Regions from separate parts of the Microbispora sp. ATCC PTA-5024 genome, predicted to be linked through region 2. Evidence: predicted binding sites of a transcription regulator. Region 2 holds the regulator's gene; each other region holds the start of a gene.
The links. The regulator LexA, encoded in region 2, represses DNA repair genes until DNA is damaged. The targets are predictions, from matches to a motif close to TCGAACANNTGTTCGA.
Positions count from the first base shown of each region.

Region 1: a site for LexA is predicted at 2,636-2,651, ahead of MPTA5024_RS09250 (SAV_6107 family HEPN domain-containing protein). Genes of this name have one in related genera too.
Region 3: a site for LexA is predicted at 2,567-2,582, ahead of MPTA5024_RS02910 (Rv2578c family radical SAM protein). Genes of this name have one in related genera too.

Region 1 is NZ_KI866522.1:2,091,154-2,097,800, forward strand. It holds gene MPTA5024_RS09240 (arginine deiminase) at 58-1,302, shown strand; gene MPTA5024_RS09245 (hypothetical protein) at 1,379-1,681, shown strand; gene MPTA5024_RS09250 (SAV_6107 family HEPN domain-containing protein) at 1,932-2,369, opposite strand; gene MPTA5024_RS09255 (L,D-transpeptidase family protein) at 2,929-3,732, opposite strand; gene MPTA5024_RS09260 (YbaK/EbsC family protein) at 3,851-4,327, shown strand; gene MPTA5024_RS09265 (GNAT family N-acetyltransferase) at 4,377-4,925, shown strand; gene MPTA5024_RS09270 (plasmid pRiA4b ORF-3 family protein) at 5,108-5,713, shown strand; gene metF (methylenetetrahydrofolate reductase [NAD(P)H]) at 5,783-6,647, opposite strand, start outside.
Region 2 is NZ_KI866525.1:922,024-928,670, reverse strand. It holds gene MPTA5024_RS30155 (MalY/PatB family protein) at 1-974, opposite strand, end outside; gene lexA (transcriptional repressor LexA) at 1,108-1,821, opposite strand; gene nrdR (transcriptional regulator NrdR) at 2,274-2,738, shown strand; gene MPTA5024_RS30140 (vitamin B12-dependent ribonucleotide reductase) at 2,830-5,670, shown strand; gene MPTA5024_RS30135 (hypothetical protein) at 5,857-6,647, shown strand, end outside.
Region 3 is NZ_KI866522.1:634,265-640,911, forward strand. It holds gene MPTA5024_RS02890 (penicillin-binding transpeptidase domain-containing protein) at 1-545, shown strand, start outside; gene MPTA5024_RS02895 (NmrA/HSCARG family protein) at 616-1,509, opposite strand; gene MPTA5024_RS02900 (TetR/AcrR family transcriptional regulator) at 1,602-2,180, shown strand; gene MPTA5024_RS02905 (DUF3040 domain-containing protein) at 2,185-2,457, opposite strand; gene MPTA5024_RS02910 (Rv2578c family radical SAM protein) at 2,591-3,757, shown strand; gene MPTA5024_RS02915 (class I SAM-dependent methyltransferase) at 3,826-4,488, shown strand; gene MPTA5024_RS02920 (glycosyltransferase family 4 protein) at 4,610-6,013, shown strand; gene MPTA5024_RS02925 (cysteine hydrolase family protein) at 6,092-6,647, shown strand, end outside.

The DNA.
Region 1 (6,647 bases), on a different contig from region 2:
GCCGGCGGTGAACGTGAGATCCGCGACTGAATCCTGCTTTGTGGGGATATGCAGGAGATGACGTTCTACGTGGGATCCGAGGTGGGCCGGCTTCGCCAGGTCCTGGTTCACGTCCCCGAGCTGGCGCTCAAGCGGCTCACCCCGAGCAACAAGGACGACCTGCTCTTCGACGACGTGCTGTGGGTGCACCGCGCGCTCGAGGAGCACCAGGAGTGGCGGCAGACCCTGGCCGCCCACGGGGTCCGGGTCCATCTGCTGGGCGACCTGCTGGAGGAGACGATCGCCGTCCCCGAGGCCAGGAAGCACATCCTCGACGGGACCGTCGACGAGCACTGGTTCGGCCCGGTGGCGGCCGACGCGATCAGGAACACCCTCGACTCGCTCGACGGCGCCGAGCTCGCCCCGTTGCTGACCGGCGGGGTCACAAAGCGCGAGATCATGGAGTTGGGCTGCGACCCCGACTCGGTCACCATGCACACGCTCGGCATGGACGACTTCGTCCTCCCCCCGCTGCCCAACCACCTGTACTCCCGCGACACCTCCTGCTGGGTGTACGACGGGGTGTCCATCAACGCGATGCGCAAGAAGGCCCGGCGGCGCGAGACCGTCAACTACGAGGCCGTCTACCGGTGGCACCCCCTCTTCGCCTCGGGGTACGACCGTCCCGGCGACGGAGGCTTCAACGTCTGGTACCGCGGCACGCAGATGGCCCCCGCCACGATCGAGGGCGGCGACGTCCTCGTCCTGGGGGGCGGCGCGGTCCTGGTCGGGATGAGCGAGCGCACCCAGCCGCAGGCCGTCGAGATGCTCGCGATGAACCTGTTCCGGGCCGGCTCCGCCACCCGGATCGTCGCGCTCGACATGCCGAAGGCCCGGGCGTTCATGCACCTCGACACGGTGATGACCAACGTCGACGTCGGGGTGTTCACCAAGTACGCCGGTCTCGGCATGCTGCCGTCGTACACGATCGAGCCCGGCGACACCGAGAAGGAGCTCAAGGTCACCGACCACCCGCCGGAGGACATGCACAAGGCCATCGCCCGTGCCCTGGACCTCGACGACATCAAGGTCCTCACCCCGACCCAGGACGTGCACGCGGCGGAGCGCGAGCAGTGGGACGACGGCTGCAACGTGCTGGCGCTGGAGCCCGGCGTCGTGATCGCCTACGAGCGCAACACGACGACCAACAACCACCTGCGGCGGCACGGGATCGAGGTCGTCACCGTGCGCGGGAGCGAGCTCGGGCGGGGCCGCGGCGGCCCCCGCTGCATGAGCTGCCCCCTCGAACGCGACCCCGTCTGATCCTCACGAGATCCCCCGCCCCCGGCGGGTGGCGGGCGGGACGCCTCCCCCGGCGGGCGTCCGGTAGGGTGCCGCTGTGGCGATCTTCCTCGTCGGGCTCACCCGTACCGGCCCGCTGTGGGACTCCTCCCGGCCGATGGAGGAGCAGGCGGACTGGACGGCGCACGCCTCGTTCATGGACGGGCTCGTCGACACCGGCTTCGTGATCCTGGGCGGCCCGCTGGCCGACGAGATCCGCGTCGTGCTCGCCGTGGAGGCCGGGTCGGCGGACGAGGTGCGCGCCACCTTGGGACGCGACCCCTGGAGCGGGACGCACCTGGTCGTCGACACGATCGAGCCCTGGACCATCCGCCTCGACGCCCGCGAGGCGCGCAGGTGAAGCCGAACGGCGATCGACCCGGGCGGCGGACGAGCCGGATGGCGGGCGGCGCGAGTGGCGGGAGCCGGCGCACGGGGCCTGACCACGGCCACTTCATGATTGGGGCGGCCGGAGCGTCGACCATGCCCGGCCTGATCCGGCCGGCGTGCGAGATCGGCGGTTCGGCCGGCGTCCGTCCGCTCTTGGCGGGACGCGGGGTGGGACCCGGCGCGCCTCCCGTAGGGCGGGCTGGTCCGGGGGGAGGGCGGCCTCAGCCGGCCATGGGAAGCGTCGGCTTTCCGGGGACGCCGAGGATGGACTCGACCTCGCCCACGAACTTGTCGGCCTCGGCGATCAGCTCCTCGGCGTCGGTGGGGGTGACGACGCGCACCATGCCGGCCTCGGCCGCCGCGCGCTTGGTCGCGCTGACCGCGAAGTAGGCCGCCCAGTCGGCCAGCTTCGGCTCGGCCTCGGGCAGCAACTCCCACGCGCTGCGCAGCCGGCGCCTGCGCCCGTCCATCGGACGCGGCCGGGCCGCGAGGATCCCGGCCGCCGCGCGAAGCGCCGCCAGATGGGCCGACACGTACCGGTCGGCGGGGGTCGGCCCCACCGACGCGTCCGCGAGGCACGCCCTGGCGTCCGCGAGATGCGCCAGGACCGTCTGCGAGAGCCGTGGCCCGTTCCGCTGCTCTCCGCTCTGTTCCGTCATGCCCGCCTCCTCGAGTCGTGGCATCCGGCGAGGCTCGCCGGTGACATCACAGTCGCAGACCCCACCGACAATTCCGCCGGACGGACGATCCCGTGGTGCCGGCGAGGGACCGCCCGATGCTTCAGGCTCCCGTGGGCGGCCGGACGAGGAGCTTCCCCTCTCCCCGTCCGGCCCACGCCGCGGGCCGTGCCGCGTTCGTCTCCGCCGACGACGAGGGCACGGTTCCAACGGGGTGGGCGCAGGCCGCGAGTCCCGCGCCCACTGCATCGAACATAGATTCGATCATGCCTCACTGTCAAGACTGTCAACGAACAAGGGTTCGAGGACCGGCCCCAAGAACGGTCCCGGAACAGCCGAAACCCCCGCACGACGGATCGTGCGGGGGTCTCACGACGACTCCCGGCAGAGGCGCCGGCGTTCTACGCCGCCCCGGGTTCGCGGCGCGGCCTCAGGCAGGCGGGGCTCCGTACCGCGGTCCCGGGATCGCCGGCGTCACGCACCGCGCCGGGGCGCACCTGGCGGAACACGGCGGCCTGGGCCGCCCCCGGCGCCGTACGGGTCAGCGGACGAACCGGCCGCGGACGTGGACGGGGACGCCGGTCCCGAGCAGGCCGGGCAGGATCTCCGCCACGTGCATCGGCAGCCGGACGCAGCCGTGCGACGCCGGGTAGAGCGGCACCGACAGGGCGCCGTGCAGGGCGATGCCGCCGTTGAAGAAGATCGGGTTGTAGAGCTGGCCCAGGTAGGACCGGTGCCAGCCGCTGACCCGCCAGGTGGTCGCGAAGTCGCCGGTGGGCGTGCGGGCGCTGCCGCTGAAGCGCTGCCGCTTGCCGTTCCACATCGCGTACTCGGTGTACGGGATGCCGCTGCCGCTGGAGATGTGGCTGATCAGCCGGGGCACGCCGTTCCGGTAGAGGACCATGACCTGCTTGGTCAGGTTCACCTCCACGCGGTCTGGCCTGCCGCGGGGGACCAGGACCGCGGGCGCCTTCGGGTTCTCCAGCGCCTTCCAGGTCCTCTTGGCCACGGTGCTCGTCGGCGTGATGCCCTGGATCTTCTGGAAGGCCCACACGGCCGTCAGCGTGGCGCCGCCGTACCGGCCGTCGATCGAGCCCGGGACGTATCCGAGCTGCTTCAGGCGGGTCTGCAGCGCCTTGACGGCCGAGCCCTTGGCGCCCAGCTTCAGCGTCTTGTACGGCGCGGTGAACGGCGGGTAGGCCGCCGCCGCGACGGCGGACGACACCGGGACGGCGCCCGTACGGACCTGCGTGCTCGCCTGCGCGGCCTCCGGGACCCCTGCCGTGGCGAGGGCTAGCGCCCCCGCCATCACGAGCGCGGCGACCGCCTGCCGTCGACCCCCCATCGTGACCAACCCCTCATTCTTCCCAAGCACGGACCAAAGGACCTTAGCGTACGGCCCTCGTGGTCAAGGAGAAGGCAATTGACCGGCCTCGTCCTCGCCATCCGTTTAGAGTGTCCGCGTGCCGGAAAAGTTGCATCCCAACATCGCCCGGGTGGAGGCGGCCCTGCGCGCGCAGGGCGTGACGGGCGAGATCGTCGTGCTCGACGAGGCCACGCCGACGGCGGCGACGGCGGCCGCGCGGCTCGGCTGCGAGATCGGGGCGATCGCCAACAGCCTGATCTTCGACGCCGACGGCGCCCCGCTGCTCGTGCTGACCAGCGGCGCCCACCGGGTGGACACGGCCCTGGTGGCGCGGCTCGTCGGCGTCGCGAAGGTCAGGCGCGCCACCCCGGAGTTCGTGCGCGAGCACACCGGCCAGCCCATCGGCGGCGTCGCCCCCGTGGGTCACCCCGCCCCGGTCCGGACATTGGTGGACGCCTGGCTCGGCAAGCACGAGGTCGTATGGGCGGCCGCGGGGCATCCGCACTCGGTCTTCCCCACCAGCTTCGACGAACTGGTGCGGATCACCGGCGGTACGCCGGCCGAGGTGGAGTGACCCTCCGGTGGCCGCCTCGCCTCCGGAACGCTTTGCTAGTCTCCGATGAGTGATCCAGCTGCGACGCGTGGGGCCAGACACGTTCATCACCGTCATCGACACGGTGCTGGACATCTACACCGAGGCCATGCGCCCGCCGACGGACCAGCTCACCGGCCGCCTGGCGATAATGCGCAACCACGCGACGTATCCCGACTTCGTCTGCCTGCTCGCGGAGTCGCCTGACATCGTCGGGTTCGCGTACGGCTTCCATGGCGCGCCCGGGCAGTGGTGGCACGACGTGGTCCGCCGCGCCCTGCAGGACCAGGCGGGGACGCGGGCAGCGCAGAGGTGGTTCGGCGACGCCCTGGAGATCGCCGAGGTCCACGTCCGGCCCGACTACCAGGGCAAGGGCATCGGGCGCAGCCTGATCCACGCCATCTGCGAGGGCCGCCCGGAGCGGACGGCCGTGCTGTCGACCCACGACGCCCCGACGGCGGCCCGCCACCTCTACGGGGACGTCGGGTTCGTCGACCTCCTGACGCGGTTCGTGTTCCCCGGCGGCTACGAGAACTACGTGATCGCGGGCGTCCCGCTGCCGCTGCCGCCGCAGCGGTGACCTTCCCGATCCTCGGGAGCACCCGCCCGCTGCCAGTGCAGCCACCTGCTCCGGCAACCCCCGTTGATCGTCACCCCACACCGGCATGAACGTGCTGCACATCGACGTGCCCCTGCATCCGTTCACCACGGCTCTTCGTTGTCCTGAGGACGCCGGCGGAACGGGTGGGGCAAGATGCGCTCATGGCTGTCCGACCCACCACTTCCAGCGCCCGCACGGCCCCCGGCGTCCACCGGATCAAGGTGACGCTGGCCGGATCACGGCCGCCGATCTGGCGGCGGCTGGAAGTCCCTTCCACCATCACGCTGCGCGAGCTGCATGAAGTCCTGCAGGCCGCCTTCGGCTGGGAGGACTACCACCTGTGGGTCTTCGAAAGCCCGCTGGGCCGCTACGGCGTCGCCGACCGCGAACTGCAGATCACCAGCGCCGCCGCCAAACGGCTCGGCCATGTCGTCCCCGCGCCGAAAGACCGGCTCGGCTACACCTACGACTTCGGTGACAACTGGGAGCACGCCATCCTCGTCGAGGCCGTCGCCGCGGCCGAGCCGGGCGTCGCCTATCCGCGCTGCCTCACCGGCCGACGCGCCTGCCCCCCTGAAGACTGCGGCGGCATCTGGGGCTACGAGTATCTGCTGGAGATCCTCGCCGACCCCATGCACGAAGAGCATGAGGATCGCCTGGAGTGGCTCGGCCTCGACTCAGCCGACCAATTCGACCCCGCCGCCTTTGACCTTGCCCAGACCAACGCCGCGCTCTCCCACCTGGCGACCGTCCTTGTCAAGGAGTGACGTAGCCCCACCGGTCAGCACGCACCCACAGGATCAACGCGATGCAGCACCAGGAGGCCTGCGGTCGTTTCAGGAGCCCGCGGGCGCCGGCGTCTGCTGCAGCGCCTGGAACACCTCGCGCGTCGCGCTCGACCGGTTGAACGTGATGAAGTGGATGCCGGGCGCGCCCTCCTCGAGGAGGGTGCGGCACATGTCCACGGCGTGCTCGATGCCCAGGCGCCGCACGGCGACGGGGTCGTCGGCGACCGCCTCGAAGCGGGCCGCGACCTCCGGCGGGAACGGCGCCCCCGACAGCTGCTCGGACCGGGCGATCGTGCTCATCTGGGTGACCGGCATGAGGCCCGGGATGATCGGGGTGTCGCAGCCCTTGGCCGCCACCCGGTCCCGCAGGCGCAGGTAGTCGTCCGCGCGGAAGAACATCTGGGTGATCGCGTAGTCGGCGCCCGCCCGGCACTTCTGCACGAAGAACTCGGTGTCCGACTCGATGGACGGCGAGCGGGGGTGCTTGTAGGGGAAGGCCGCGACCCCCACGCAGAAGTCGCCGGCCTGCCGGATGAGCCGCACCAGCTCCTCCGCGTACAGGACGCCCTCGGGGTGCTTGATCCAGTCGTCGAGCGGGTCGCCCCCGCGCGGGTCGCCGCGGACCGCGAGGATGTTGCGCACGCCGGCGTCGGCGAACCTGCCGACCAGATGGCGCAGTTCGCGGATCGAGTGGTCGACCGCGGTGAAGTGGGCGACCGGCGTGAGCGTCGTCTCGTGGGCGAGGCGCTCGACGATCTGGACGGTGCGGTCGCGGGTGGAACCGCCGGCGCCGTACGTGACGGAGACGAACGTCGGGCGCAGCGCCTCCAGCTCGCGGATGGCGCGCCAGAGCTGACGCTCGCCCTCGTCGGTCTTCGGCGGGAGGAACTCGAAGGAGAACGACCGCTCGCCC
Region 2 (6,647 bases):
GCCTCCCGCTCGAGGAGGCCGGCGGCGTCCGGGATGCCGAAGTCGAGCCACGCCAGGTAGGTGGCCTCGGGCATGCGGTACAGGACCCGGGACGGGAGCCGCTCGGCGATCAGGCGGCGGTTGCGGTCGAGGATCGCCAGCACCTCCTTCAGCCACGGATCGCCGTGCCGCCAGGCGGCGACCGTGGCCTCCACGCCGAGGACGCCGGGGGCGCCGTAGATGTGGGCGGGCTGACGGCCGATCGCGTCCCGCGCGTCCTTCGCGCCGAGGTGGGCCACCGAGCAGTGGAGCCCGCCCATGTTGAACGCCTTGCTCGCCGAGGTCAGCGTGACCGTGCGGCCGGGGAGGATCGTGGCGAACGGGATGTGCCGGGCCGGGGCGTAGGTGAGCTCCGCGTGGATCTCGTCGGCGATCACCAGGGTGCCGTGGCGCTCGGCGTACGCGGCCACCGACTCGAGCTCCTCCCGGGTGAACGAGCGCCCGGACGGGTTGTGCGGGTTGACCAGCAGGAGCACCGGGACGGGCTCGTCCGGCACCTCGAACCGCCCCTCGGCGCTGAGCCTCATCGGCACCAGGCGGCGGCCCATGGCGGTGATCGTGACGATGAAGGGGTCGTACGCGGGCAGGTGCATCGCGATCGGGTCGCCCGGCCGGGTCATGACGTGCAGCAGGACCTGCAGGGCCTGGTTGATGTCCGTGTACGAGCGCACGTGGCCGGGGTCGGCGTGCCAGCCGTACCGCGCCTCCATGCGCTCGGCGAACGCCTCTGCCAGCGGCCCGGCCGAGGGCTGGTCGAGCCAGTCCGGATAGCCGAGGTCGGTGGCGGCGCGGCGGGCGACGGCCTCCCTGACCGCGTCGGGGACCGGGAAGTCCATGTCGGCCACCCAGGCCGGGATGACGCCGGACGCGGCGCGGGCCCACTTGATCCCGTCACGGGAGCGGGCCGCTTCGAGGGAGAGCAGGTCGAGATTCACCCGACTCACCCTATTGGTCCTGATTTGGCCCGCGTGCAACGATCCCGCCTCGCAGGTCCGCGGCCGGAGAGCGGCCGCGATCCCGCTTCCGCCGGTCCGCGGCCGGACACCGGCCGCGGACCTATGGACGTGGTTACAGCTTGCGGAGGACGGCGGTCACCTTGCCCAGCACGGTGGCCTCGTCACCCGGGATCGGCTCGTAGTTCGGGTTGTGCGGCACGAGCCAGACGTGGCCGTCCTTGCGCTTGAACGTCTTCACGGTGGCCTCGCCGTCGATCATCGCCGCGACGATGTCGCCGTTGTCGGCGACGGGCTGCTGGCGCACCACGACCCAGTCGCCGTCCGCGATCGCGGCCTCGATCATCGAGTCACCGGTGACCTGGAGCAGGAACAGCGTGCCCTCGCCCACGAGCTGCTTCGGCAGGGCGAACACGTCCTCGATGCTCTGCTCGGCCAGGATGGGACCGCCGGCCGCGATCCGGCCGACCAGCGGGACGTAGGCCGCGGTGGGCCGGTTGAACCCGGCCTCCTCCTCGGCGGCGTCCGGATCCACCCACAGGACCGGCTCACCCGGCAGCCGGACCTCCAGGGCCCGGGGCCGGTGCGGGTCACGGCGGAGATAACCCTTACGCTGCAAGGCGGTCAGCTGGTGCGACACGCTGGAGGTGCTGGTGAGCTGAACCGCCTCCCCGATCTCGCGCATGGACGGCGGGTAGCCGCGCTGCTGGACCGAGTCGCGGATCACTTCCAAGATCTTGCGCTGCCTGGGGGTGAGCCCAAGGGAGTCGCGCCTGCGAACCGCGAGGTCGCCGACGCCCTCCGCTTGCTCACTTCGGTCACTCACGATGCCACCTCTCAATCCGTGTTCCCCATGTCGCACAGAGCGACCGTACCTCGATCCAAGATCTGCGTCAAACAATTGTTCGATATTATCGAAATCGCCGATGTCGAGGTCGAGCACATCGTACGGGAGTTCGATCGCTATCGTGTTCGATTTTACGGATCTTAGTTGCCGTCGTGTAGCCCCAGCTCACAAGTGACGGAAAATGTCGGCGCACAACTTTTCCGGCCGTACCGGTGAAGCGGGGAATCGCGGGGTTCGCCACCCCGTTCCCAGGGGCACCAGCAGTGCCCGGAGTCGCGACACGCCGGGCGAGCAGCGACTTCGCCTCGGCGTGCCGGTCCGACTTGCGTTCAAGGACGGGCGCTCCTACGGTTGGACCACAACATCTAGTAGTCACATCGATGTAAGTTCACCACACCTTGTGTTCTTGGTGGGCGTTTCCGGGAGGCGATGGCATGCACTGTCCGTTCTGTCGCCACCCCGACACCCGGGTCGTGGACAGCAGGTCCACGGAGGACGGCGGGGCCATCCGCCGCAGGCGCACCTGCCCCGCGTGCGGGCGCAGGTTCACCACCCAGGAGACCGTCCTGCTCATGGTGAGCAAGCGCAGCGGGGTCACCGAGCCGTTCTCGCGGGAGAAGGTCATCGCCGGCGTGCGCAGGGCCTGTCAGGGCCGCCCGGTCGGCGAGGACTCGCTGGCCCAGCTCGGGCAGAAGGTGGAGGAGACCATCCGCGCCACGGGCGCCGCCGAGATCCCCTCCCACGACGTGGGCGTGGCCGTCCTCGGCCCGCTGCGGGAGCTCGACGAGGTGGCCTACCTGCGGTTCGCGTCCGTCTATCGCGGGTTCGAGACCCTCGCCGACTTCGAGGCGGAGATCGAGCAGCTCAGAGGCGCGCGGGCCGACGCGGGCGAGCGGTAGGCGCCGGCGCGCCGCGGCGCGACACGATGTGGTTAGGGGAGAGCGTGGTCCGAAACGAGGGGCTCCACCGGGCCCTGGGGAGGGGGAAGTCATGACGGAGACCGTGAGCGGCGCCGTACCGGGCGCGGGGGGCCGCGGCGGCAAGCGGCCCCGCAAGGGGCTGAAGATCAAGCGGATCTTCACCACCCCCGGCGTCCACCCGTACGACGAGGTCCGCTGGGAGCGGCGGGACGTCGTGATGACGAACTGGCGTGACGGGTCGGTCAACTTCGAGCAGCACGGCGTGGAGTTCCCCGAGTTCTGGTCGGTCAACGCGGCCAACATCGTGACCACGAAGTACTTCCGCGGCGCCGTCGGCACGCCCCAGCGCGAGTGGAGCCTCAAGCAGCTCGTCGACCGCGTGGTCGGGGTCTACACCCGGACCGGCGTCGAGAACGGCTACTTCGCCAGTGACGAGGACGCCGAGATCTTCGACCACGAGCTCAAGCACGCCCTGATCCACCAGATCTTCAGCTTCAACTCCCCGGTGTGGTTCAACGTCGGCACGCTCTCCCCCCAGCAGGTGTCGGCCTGTTTCATCCTCGCCGTCGACGACACGATGGAGTCGATCCTCGACTGGTACAAGGAAGAGGGTGTGATCTTCAAGGGCGGCTCGGGCTCGGGGGTCAACCTCTCCCGCATCCGCTCCTCCAAGGAGCTGCTGTCCAGCGGTGGCACGGCCAGCGGCCCGGTCTCCTTCATGCGGGGCGCCGACGCCTCCGCCGGCACGATCAAGTCGGGCGGGGCGACCCGCCGGGCGGCCAAGATGGTCGTGCTCGACGTGGACCACCCCGACATCGAGGAGTTCATCGAGACGAAGGCGCGGGAGGAGGACAAGATCCGCGCCCTCCGCGACGCCGGGTTCGACATGGACCTCGGCGGCAAGGACATCGTGTCCGTGCAGTACCAGAACGCCAACAACTCGGTGCGCGTGTCCGACGAGTTCATGCGCGCGGTCGAGGCCGGCGAGGGCTTCGGGCTGCGGGCCCGGCTGAGCGGCGAGGTCATCGAGCAGGTCGACGCGCGGTCGCTGTTCCGCAAGATGGCCCAGGCCGCCTGGGAGTGCGCCGACCCCGGCCTGCAGTACGACGACACGATCAACGACTGGCACACCTGCCCAGAGACGGGCCGCATCACGGCCAGCAACCCGTGCTCGGAGTACCTCCACCTGGACAACTCCTCCTGCAACCTCGCCTCGATCAACCTGCTGAAGTTCCTGCGCGACGACGACTCGTTCGACGTCGCCAACTTCGTGAAGCTGACCGAGCTGATCATCACGGCGATGGACATCTCCATCACGTTCGCCGACTTCCCGACCGAGAAGATCGCCGAGACCACCCGGGCGTACCGGCAGCTCGGCATCGGCTACGCCAACCTGGGCGCCCTGCTGATGGCGACCGGCCACGCGTACGACTCGGACGGCGGCCGGGCCATCGCCGGCGCGATCACCTCGCTGATGACCGCGGTGTCGTACCGCCGTTCGGCCGAGCTCGCCGGGATCGTCGGCCCGTACGACGGCTACCAGCGCAACGCCGAGCCGCACAAGCGGGTCATGCGCAAGCACGCGGCGGCCAACGACGACCTGCGCGCGATCGACGAGATGGACAGGACCATCCACGCCGAGGCGACCCGGCAGTGGCAGGACTGCCTGCGGCTGGGCGAGCGGAACGGCTACCGCAACGCCCAGGCCTCGCTGCTCGCGCCGACCGGCACGATCGGCCTGATGATGGACTGCGACACCACCGGCATCGAGCCCGACCTGGCGCTGGTGAAGTTCAAGAAGCTCGTCGGCGGCGGCAGCATGCAGATCGTCAACCAGACGATCCCGCGGGCCCTGCGCCGGCTGGGCTACCAGGAGGAGCAGATCGAGGCGATCGTCGAGTACATCGCCGAGCACGGCCACGTGGTCGACGCCCCCGGCCTGCGGGCCGAGCACTACGAGGTGTTCGACTGCGCCATGGGCGAGCGGGCCATCGCCCCCATGGGCCACGTCCGGATGATGGCGGCGACCCAGCCGTTCCTGTCGGGCGCGATCTCCAAGACCGTCAACCTGCCGGAGTCGGCCACCGCGGACGACATCGAGCAGGTCTACCTCGAGGGCTGGAAGCTCGGCCTCAAGGCGCTGGCCGTCTACCGGGACAACTGCAAGGTCGGCCAGCCGCTGTCGGCCGCGAAGAAGTCCTCCGACGAGGAGGAGGCCGCCGCCCCGGCCGTCCAGGTCGTGGAGGTCGCCCGGCCCACCCGCCGCCGCATGCCGGCCCAGCGGCCGAGCATCACCACCCGCTTCTCCGTGGGCGGAGCAAAGGGGTACATGACGGCCTCGTCGTACCCCGACGACGGTCTCGGCGAGGTCTTCCTCAAGATGTCCAAGCAGGGCTCGACCCTCGCGGGCGTCATGGACGCCTTCTCCGTGGCCATCTCGATCGGCCTGCAGTACGGCGTGCCGCTGGACACCTACGTCCAGAAGTTCGTCAACATGCGGTTCGAGCCGGCCGGGATGACCGACGACCCGGACGTCCGGATGGCGCAGTCTGTCATGGACTACATCTTCCGGCGGCTCGCGCTCGACTACCTGCCGTACGAGGACCGGGCGGCGCTCGGGATCTTCTCGGCGCCGGAGCGCGCGGCCCAGCAGCGCGGCGAGGACCCGGCCGCCCTCCAGGAGGTCGTGGACACGCAGGCGCTGGCCCAGTCGGCGCCCATCGAGGAGAAGCCGGCCGAGCCGAAGCCCGTTGCGGTCCCCGAGCCGAGGCGGGCGGCGAGCGCGTCCCTGGAGAGCCACCAGGGCCGCACGGCCGACGCGCCGCTGTGCATGACCTGCGGCACCAAGATGCGGCCCGCCGGCAGCTGCTATGTGTGCGAGGGCTGCGGCAGCACCAGCGGCTGCAGCTGACAGAACGCGTGACGAAGGGGGCCGGTCGCCGACCGGCCCCCTTCCGCGCGCCCGGGGACAGCCCGTCCGGCACTCAAAGCCGGCGCCCGGCTCCTGCGCCGGGGCAGACCGTCACGTGGGCTGGGCGCCCGCCGAGGCGTGCCCGCTCGGGTGCGCCGGGGGTGAGCGGTCCGGGAGACTGGGGCGGTGAAGGTGGCGCAGGCGCGGGCCGCCGCGGCCGGGTGGGTGGCCGAGCACGCGGCCGGGACCGCGGGCTTCGCGGGCGCCTTCCTGAGCGGGTCGGCCGTGTGGCTCCCGGACGAGGCGGAGCTGCCGCCCGCCTCCGACGTGGACGTCACTGTGGTGACGGCGGGCGCGACGGCGCCTCCCAAGCTCGGCAAGGTGCCGTGGAACGGCGTGCTGGTCGAGGTCACGTACACGACGTGGGACGCGATCGGGCCGCCGGACGCCGTCCTCGGCTCCTACCATCTGGCGGGCTGCTTCCGCGCGGACACGATCGTCGCCGACCCGACCGGCCGGCTGACGGCGCTGCGGGCGGCCGTGTCCGCCGAGCACCCGCGGCGGGTGTGGGTGCGGCGGCGCTGCCGCGACGCGGAGCTTCGGATCGCCGACGGCCTTCGCACGCTGTCCGCCGCCCTCCCGCTGCACGACAGGGTGACGGCGTGGCTGTTCCCGACAGGCGTGACCGCGCACGTGGTGCTGACCGCGGGGCTCCGCAACCCGACCGTGCGGCTGCGCTACGCGGCCGCGCGGGACCTGCTCGCCGAGTACGGCCGCCTGGACCGCTACGAGGAGCTGCTCGACCTGCTCGGCTGCGCCGGGATGACGGCGAGTGGAGCGGCGCGGCACCTGCGCGCGATGACCGAGGTCTTCGACGCCGCGGTCCCGACGGCCCGCACGCCGTTCCCCTTCTCCTCCGACATCACCGCCGCGGCCCGGCCCGTCGCCGTGGACGGCGGAAGGGCGCTGATCGAGGG
Region 3 (6,647 bases), on a different contig from region 2:
CGCCGCTCGCCGCCGAGAAGCTGAACGCGCAGAAGCTGTACGACATGGCGACCGACCTCGGGTTCAACCGGCCGCTGAACATCGGGGTCCCGGCCACCAGCGGGAGCATGCCGAAGGCGACCAGCGTCGCCGAGCTGGCCGCCGAGTCGTTCGGGCAGGCCCGGATCCTCGCGACGCCGCTGGTGATGGCGACGGTGGCCGCCGCGGTCGCCGACGGCAGCTGGCGGCCGCCCACGCTCGTGCCGTCCCTCAAGCAGAAGGCGTCGCCGCAGCAACTGCCCGACGGGGTGGCCGACCAGCTCCGGTCGATGATGCGCGCCGTCGTCACCAAGGGCACGGCCCACGCCGCCGGGCTCCCGTCGGGCACCGCCGGGAAGACCGGGACGGCGGAGTTCGGGGTGGGCGACAAGCTCGACACCCACGCGTGGTTCATCGGCTTCCGCGGCGACCTGGCCTTCGCCGTCATCGTGGAGGCCGGCGGCATGGGCGGCGAGGTGGCCGCGCCGGTCGCGGCCCACTTCCTCAAGTCGCTCCCCCAGATGTGACGGCCCGTGCATCCGATGAACCGGGCGCCGTTCACCACGGGGAGGCGTCGCCCAGGGTCAGGGCCCGGGATCAGGCCGGACGGCCGGTGAGGAGGGCGCGGAAGCGGGCCGCGCCCTCCCGTTCCAGCCAGGTCCCGAACGTCATCAGGCCGGGGTGGAGCGCCCGCAGGGCCGGGATGTCGGCCCGCCAGCCGCCGAACGACTCGACCCGTTCGAGATCGTCGGTGTTCATGCCCAACTGGGCGAGCGTCTCCTTCGGGACGGGGCCGGTCTCCAGCCGGCGGCCGACGGCGCGGGCGATCGCGTCGACCAGCTCGGCCCGGGTGAGCTCGTCCCCGGCGAGCTCGAACGCCTGCCCGGCGTAGCGGTCCGGGTCGGCGAAGGCGAGCCCCGCGAACGCCCCGATGTCGGTGACGGCGATCAGCTGCACCCGCGCGCCCGCCGGGATGATCCTGATCAGCGCCTTGTCCGCGAACACCCCGAACTCCGGCGACGCGTGGTTCTCCATGAACATCACCGGCCGCAGCACGGTAGCCCGCAGCCCCAGCCCCCGGATGTGCCGTTCGATCTCCCATTTGGTCTCCCAGTGGCTGACCCCGGTGTCGCGGTCGGCGCCGCCGACGGACGTGTACACGATGTGCCCGGCACCGGCGGCGTGCGCGGCGTCGGCCACGTTCACCCCCATCCGCACCTCGTCCTCGAGGAAGTGCGGGGCCTGCCGCGACGGCTGAACGCTGAAGACGCCGTACGCGCCCGCCATCGCGGCGTCGAGCGAGGCGCGGTCGAGCATGTCCCCGGCGACGGGCTCCGCGCCGGCCTCGGCCAGCGCGCGGGCCGCGGGCGCGGAGGGGTCGCGGACCAGGGCCCGCACCCGCCATCCGTCGGCCAGGAGCCGCCGCGCCGCGGCGCCGCCCTGGTTGCCCGTCGCGCCCGTCACGAGGATCGTCCGCTCTGATCTCGGCATGCCGTTCTCCCATCGGATAGCGTGATTACCGGAGCGATGCTCCGATAGTAGGCGGAGCACTGCTCCGGATGTCAAGACGGCGGGAGGGCCGAGTGAGCGAGGCGATGCGCGCGGACGCGCGGCGCAACTACGACATGCTGCTGGGAGTCGCGCGGCAGGCGTTCGCCGAACAGGGCACCGACGCCTCACTCCGGGACGTGGCGCGCCGAGCGGGGGTGGGCATCGGCACGCTCTACCGCCACTTCCCCACGCGGGAGGCGCTGCTCGAAGCGCTCCTGCGCAGCGGCTTCGACGGGCTGCGCGCGAAGGCCGACGATCTGCTGGAGTCGCCCTCGCCCAAAAACGCCCTGGCGGAGTGGCTCCTGGCGTTCGCCCTGGGCTCGGGCACCTACCGGGGGCTGCCGGAGTCGGTCATGGGCGCGCTCGCCGACGACACCTCGCGGCTGCACTCGTCCTGCGAGGCCATGCGGCACGCCGGCGGCCGGTTGCTGGCCCGGGCGCAGGAGACGGGCGCCGTACGGGACGACCTCACGACCGGGGAGATGCTCTCGCTCGCCGCCGGCGTCTCCTGGGCGGCCGGGCAGTCCCGGGCGCGCACCGAGGACCGGGAGGCGTTCGTGGCCCGCCTCCTGGAGGTCACGATGGAGGGCCTGGCGCCCTCCGGAGGGTGAGCGGCTACATCGGGAAGGCGGCGGCGTCGTGCCGCAGGGCCATGACCAGGAGGGTGGCGATCAGCGTCGCGATCAGCAGCCAGCTCACCGCGATGATCACGGTGGACCTGCGCGGCCAGCGCTGCCCGCCCCGGTCGGCCGCCCGGCGCCGCCCGCGCCTCCCGCGCTCGACACGCTGGTTGAACGACTGGAGGCGGGCGGCGAGCCTCGGGTCCTCATCGCTGAGGTGGCGCTCGATCATCGCCAGCATCCGCTCTTCGTCCTGCGACCAGGCCATTGCGCAACTCCACAGAACGCAAGGTGTGTGCGGACGTTCTGCCCAACGATGAAGATCGTTAGCCGTTTCGAGGGCCGCGATTTGCGATCGTTTCACGTTGCGATCACGCTCGAATATTTGTTCTAATGGCGGCATGCGCTGGGACAACCTGCGCCTCGCGGGGGACGGTACGGGCGACCAGGCCCTACCGCTGTTCGCGCGCGGCGCGATCACGAGGACGTTCGACACCCCGGAGTTCCGGGGGATCACGTTCTACGAGATCCACGCGCGTTCGATCATCAACCGGGTCCCGGGCGCCAGCCGGGTGCCGTTCGAGTGGACGATCAACCCCTACCGGGGGTGCAGCCACGCCTGCGTGTACTGCTTCGCCCGCAAGACCCACGAGTACCTCGACCTCGACGCGGGCCGCGACTTCGACTCCAAGATCGTGGTGAAGGTCAACGCGCCCGACCTCGTCCGCCGCGAGCTCGCCGCGCCCAAATGGACGGGCGCACCGATCGCGATGGGCACCAACGTCGACTGCTACCAGCGGGCCGAGGGGCGTTACCGGCTGATGCCGGGCATCATCGCCGCGCTGCGCGACGCGGCCAACCCGTTCTCGATCCTGACCAAGGGCTCGCTCATCCTGCGCGACCTCGACCTGCTCGTGGAGGCGTCCCAGGTCACCGAGGTCAGCACGGCCGTCTCGGCCGGCTTCCTCGACGACGACGCCTGGCGGGCGGTCGAGCCGGGCACGCCAAACCCGCGCAAGCGGCTGGAGGTCTGCGCGACGCTCAACGAGCACGGCGTCCGGTGCGGCGTGCTGATGGCCCCGATCCTGCCCTACCTGACCGACTCGCCCGCCCTGCTGTCCGCGACGGTACGGCGGATCGCCGAGGCGGGGGCCGTCCACGTCACGCCCATCGTGCTGCACCTGCGCCCGGGGGCCCGGGAGTGGTTCATGGCCTGGCTGTCCCGCGAGCATCCGCGGCTCGTCCCCCGCTATCTGGAGCTGTACGGCAGGGGCGCCTACGCCCCCAAGGCGTACCAGGAGCGGATCGGCCGCCAGGTCGCGGAGCTCGCCCGGCAGCACGGGGTGGGCCGGGCCACTCCTCGGGAGGCCCGCCGGATCCGCCCCACCGCCACGCCCCAACGCCCATCCGGGCAGTGGCCCCAGCCCGGATCCGTCCCCCCGCTCGAGCCCGCATCGGCGCGGGGGCCGGACGAGCACACGCCCGATCAGAGGTACGCCCACCGGCCCGGCCGCACGGCCGCCGAGACGCGCCGCCCTCCCACCCCGGAGCAGCTCACGCTTCTGTGAGCCCGGGAGAACGCCGAAACCGGGGGATGCCGGGAGCGACGGCACCGGGCCGGATACGATCCCGCGGCGTGGAAGAGTTCGTCCGCGCCCATACGAGGCTCGCGCCGGCGCCGTACGTGCCGGAGATCCGCCTCCACCTGGCCGTCCCGTCGGGCGGTTCGTCCTCCGGCGCCGGGCCCGGGCACGCCGGCCCGGACGACGAGCTGTACGAGATCTGGGAGCGGGCCGGGAGCCTGCCCTTCTGGGCCTACGCGTGGGCCGGCGGGCAGGCGCTCGCCCGGCACGTGCTCGACCATCCCGAGACGGTGCGCGGCCGGACCGTCCTCGACCTCGCCACCGGCTCCGGCCTGGTGGCGATCGCGGCGGCCGTGGCAGGGGCGGCCGAGGTGGTCGCGAACGACGTGGACCCGCACGCGCTGGCCGCCGCCGCGCTGAACGCCGAGGCCAACGGCGTGCGGATCCGGCCGGTCGCGGGCGACGTCCTCGATGGAACGCCGGAGGAGGACGTGGTGCTGGCCGGCGACGTCTACTACGAGAGGGCGCTCGCCGAGCGGGTGACGCCGTTCCTGGCCAGGGCCCGGGGGACGGTCCTGGTGGGGGTTCCCGACCGCGCCTGCACCTACCTCCCGGCCGGTCTCTTCACCGAGGTCGCCGTGCACGCCGTCCCCGCCGCGCTGGAGGACACCCCCACCAAGCGCACCTCCATATACCGATTTATCGGCTCATTGTGAGCTAGATCACATCAACAACCGGCCCCGTTGGCACGTCGCAGGGAAGGGGGATCGACATCGACGCGAACGGGGCATGACATTGTCGTTACTACGGCGTACCGCGGCACGCACACTCCTTCGGATGCTGGAGGCACGCGACCGCCGGCGCGCGGGGACCGCGCCGCCGCCGGACGACCACGAGGTGCGCATCCTGCTCCTGCACGCCAACGGGATGGGCGGCACCATCAGGACCGTCTTCAACCTGGCCGGGTACCTCGCGCGTACGCACGACGTGGAGATCGTGAGCGTCGTCCGGGAGCGCGAGGAGCCGTTCTTCCCGGTGCCGCCGGGCGTGCGGATCCGGTACCTGGACGACCGCCTCCCCCGGCGCAGGGGCCTGCTGTCGCGTTTCCCGAGCCTGCTGGTGCCGAAGGACGAGGCGGCCTTCCACTGGTTCACGCTCCGGACCGATCTCAAGCTGGTGCGCTACATCCGCTCGCGCCGCGGCGGCGTGCTCATCGGCACCCGTCCGGGCCTGAACCTCATCGCCGCCCGGTTCGCGCCTCCCGAGGTCGTCACGGTCGCGCAGGAGCACGGCAACCTGGCCGGGCACCAGCCGGGGGTGCGGAGCCAGATCATGCGCCGGTACGGCCGGCTGGACGCCCACGTCACGCTGACGGAGACCGACCTGCGGGCGTACGAGCGGGCCTACCGGAAGGCGGGCAGGGGCACGCCGCGGGTGCTCGCCCGGATCCCGAACGCCGTGACCCGGCTCGGCGGCGGCGTCTCCCCGCTGACGGCCACGACCGCGGTGACGGTGGGCCGGCTGACCCACGTCAAGGGCTACGACCTGCTGATCCGCGCGTGGGCGCACGTGGCCGAGCGGCATCCTGACTGGACCCTGCGCATCTACGGCGGCGGGCCGCGCCGGGAGAAGCTGCAGGCGTCCATCGACAAGCGGGGGCTCACGGACGCGGTCGTGCTGGAGGGCCCGGCGGCCGACGTCGGCGGGGCGCTGGCGGCGGCCTCGATGTTCGTGCTCAGCTCTCGCCGTGAGGGCATGCCCATGGTCGTCCTGGAGGCGATGAGCAAGGGCCTGCCGGTGGTCAGCTACGACTGCCCGACCGGGCCGTCCGAACTGATCACCCACGGCCTCGACGGCCTCCTCGTGAAGCCGGAGAAGATCCACGCCCTGGCCGACGCGATCTGCTCGGTGATCGAGGACGAGGACCTGCGGCGCAAGCTCGGGCGGCGCGCCCAGGAGACCGCGGCGGGCTACGACATCGAGGTCATCGGGGCCCGCTGGGAGTCACTCCTCGACCGCCTGGTGCGTGCCCGCCTCGACGGCGGCGCCGTACCGCCGCCGGACGAGTCGGGCGGAGCCGCTGACGGGGCTGCCGACGGAACGGCGAAGGCCGAGCGGCCGGTGAGGGGCGTGACGCCGGACACGAGCGGGGCCGACACCGCGACACGCGAGGGCGACGCCGGCGGCGTCCGTCGGGCGCGTGCGGTCGCCGTTCCCTTCGGAGGCCTGGCCCGGAGGTGAGTCCGTGCGACGGGCCTGTATTTGTCGGTGGCCCGCCCTACTGTGGAGGCGGTTGAGGTCCTCGACGAGGAGGTTTCCATGACGACCCTGCCCGATCGGCCGAACACGGCGTTGCTCGTCATCGACGTCCAGAACGGGGTCGTGAACGGCTCGCACAACCGCGACAGTGTGATCGCGAACATCGACAGGCTGATCGCCAAGGCGCGCGCCGAGGACGTTCCCGTGATCTGGGTGCAGCACTCCGACGACAATCTGAAGCGGGGCAGCGAGAGCTGGGCGTACGTGCCTGAGCTCGTCCGCCGCGAGTCCGAGCCCCTCGTCCACAAGAGCTACGGCGACTCCTTCGAGGACACCGAGCTGGAGGTGCTGCTCGCCGACCGTGCGGTGGGCCGGATCGTCGTCACCGGCGCCCAGACCGACGAGTGCATCCGGGCGACCCTCCACGGGGGTTTCGTCCGGGGGTACGACGTGACGCTGGTCGGCGACGCGCACATGACGGAGGACCTCAGCCCGTACGGCGCGCCCACCCCCGACAAGGTGATCGCGCACACCAACCTCTACTGGCAGTACCACCGGGCACCCGGCCGCCGAGCCGGCACCGTGAGCACGGACGAGGTGAGCTTCACCACGGACG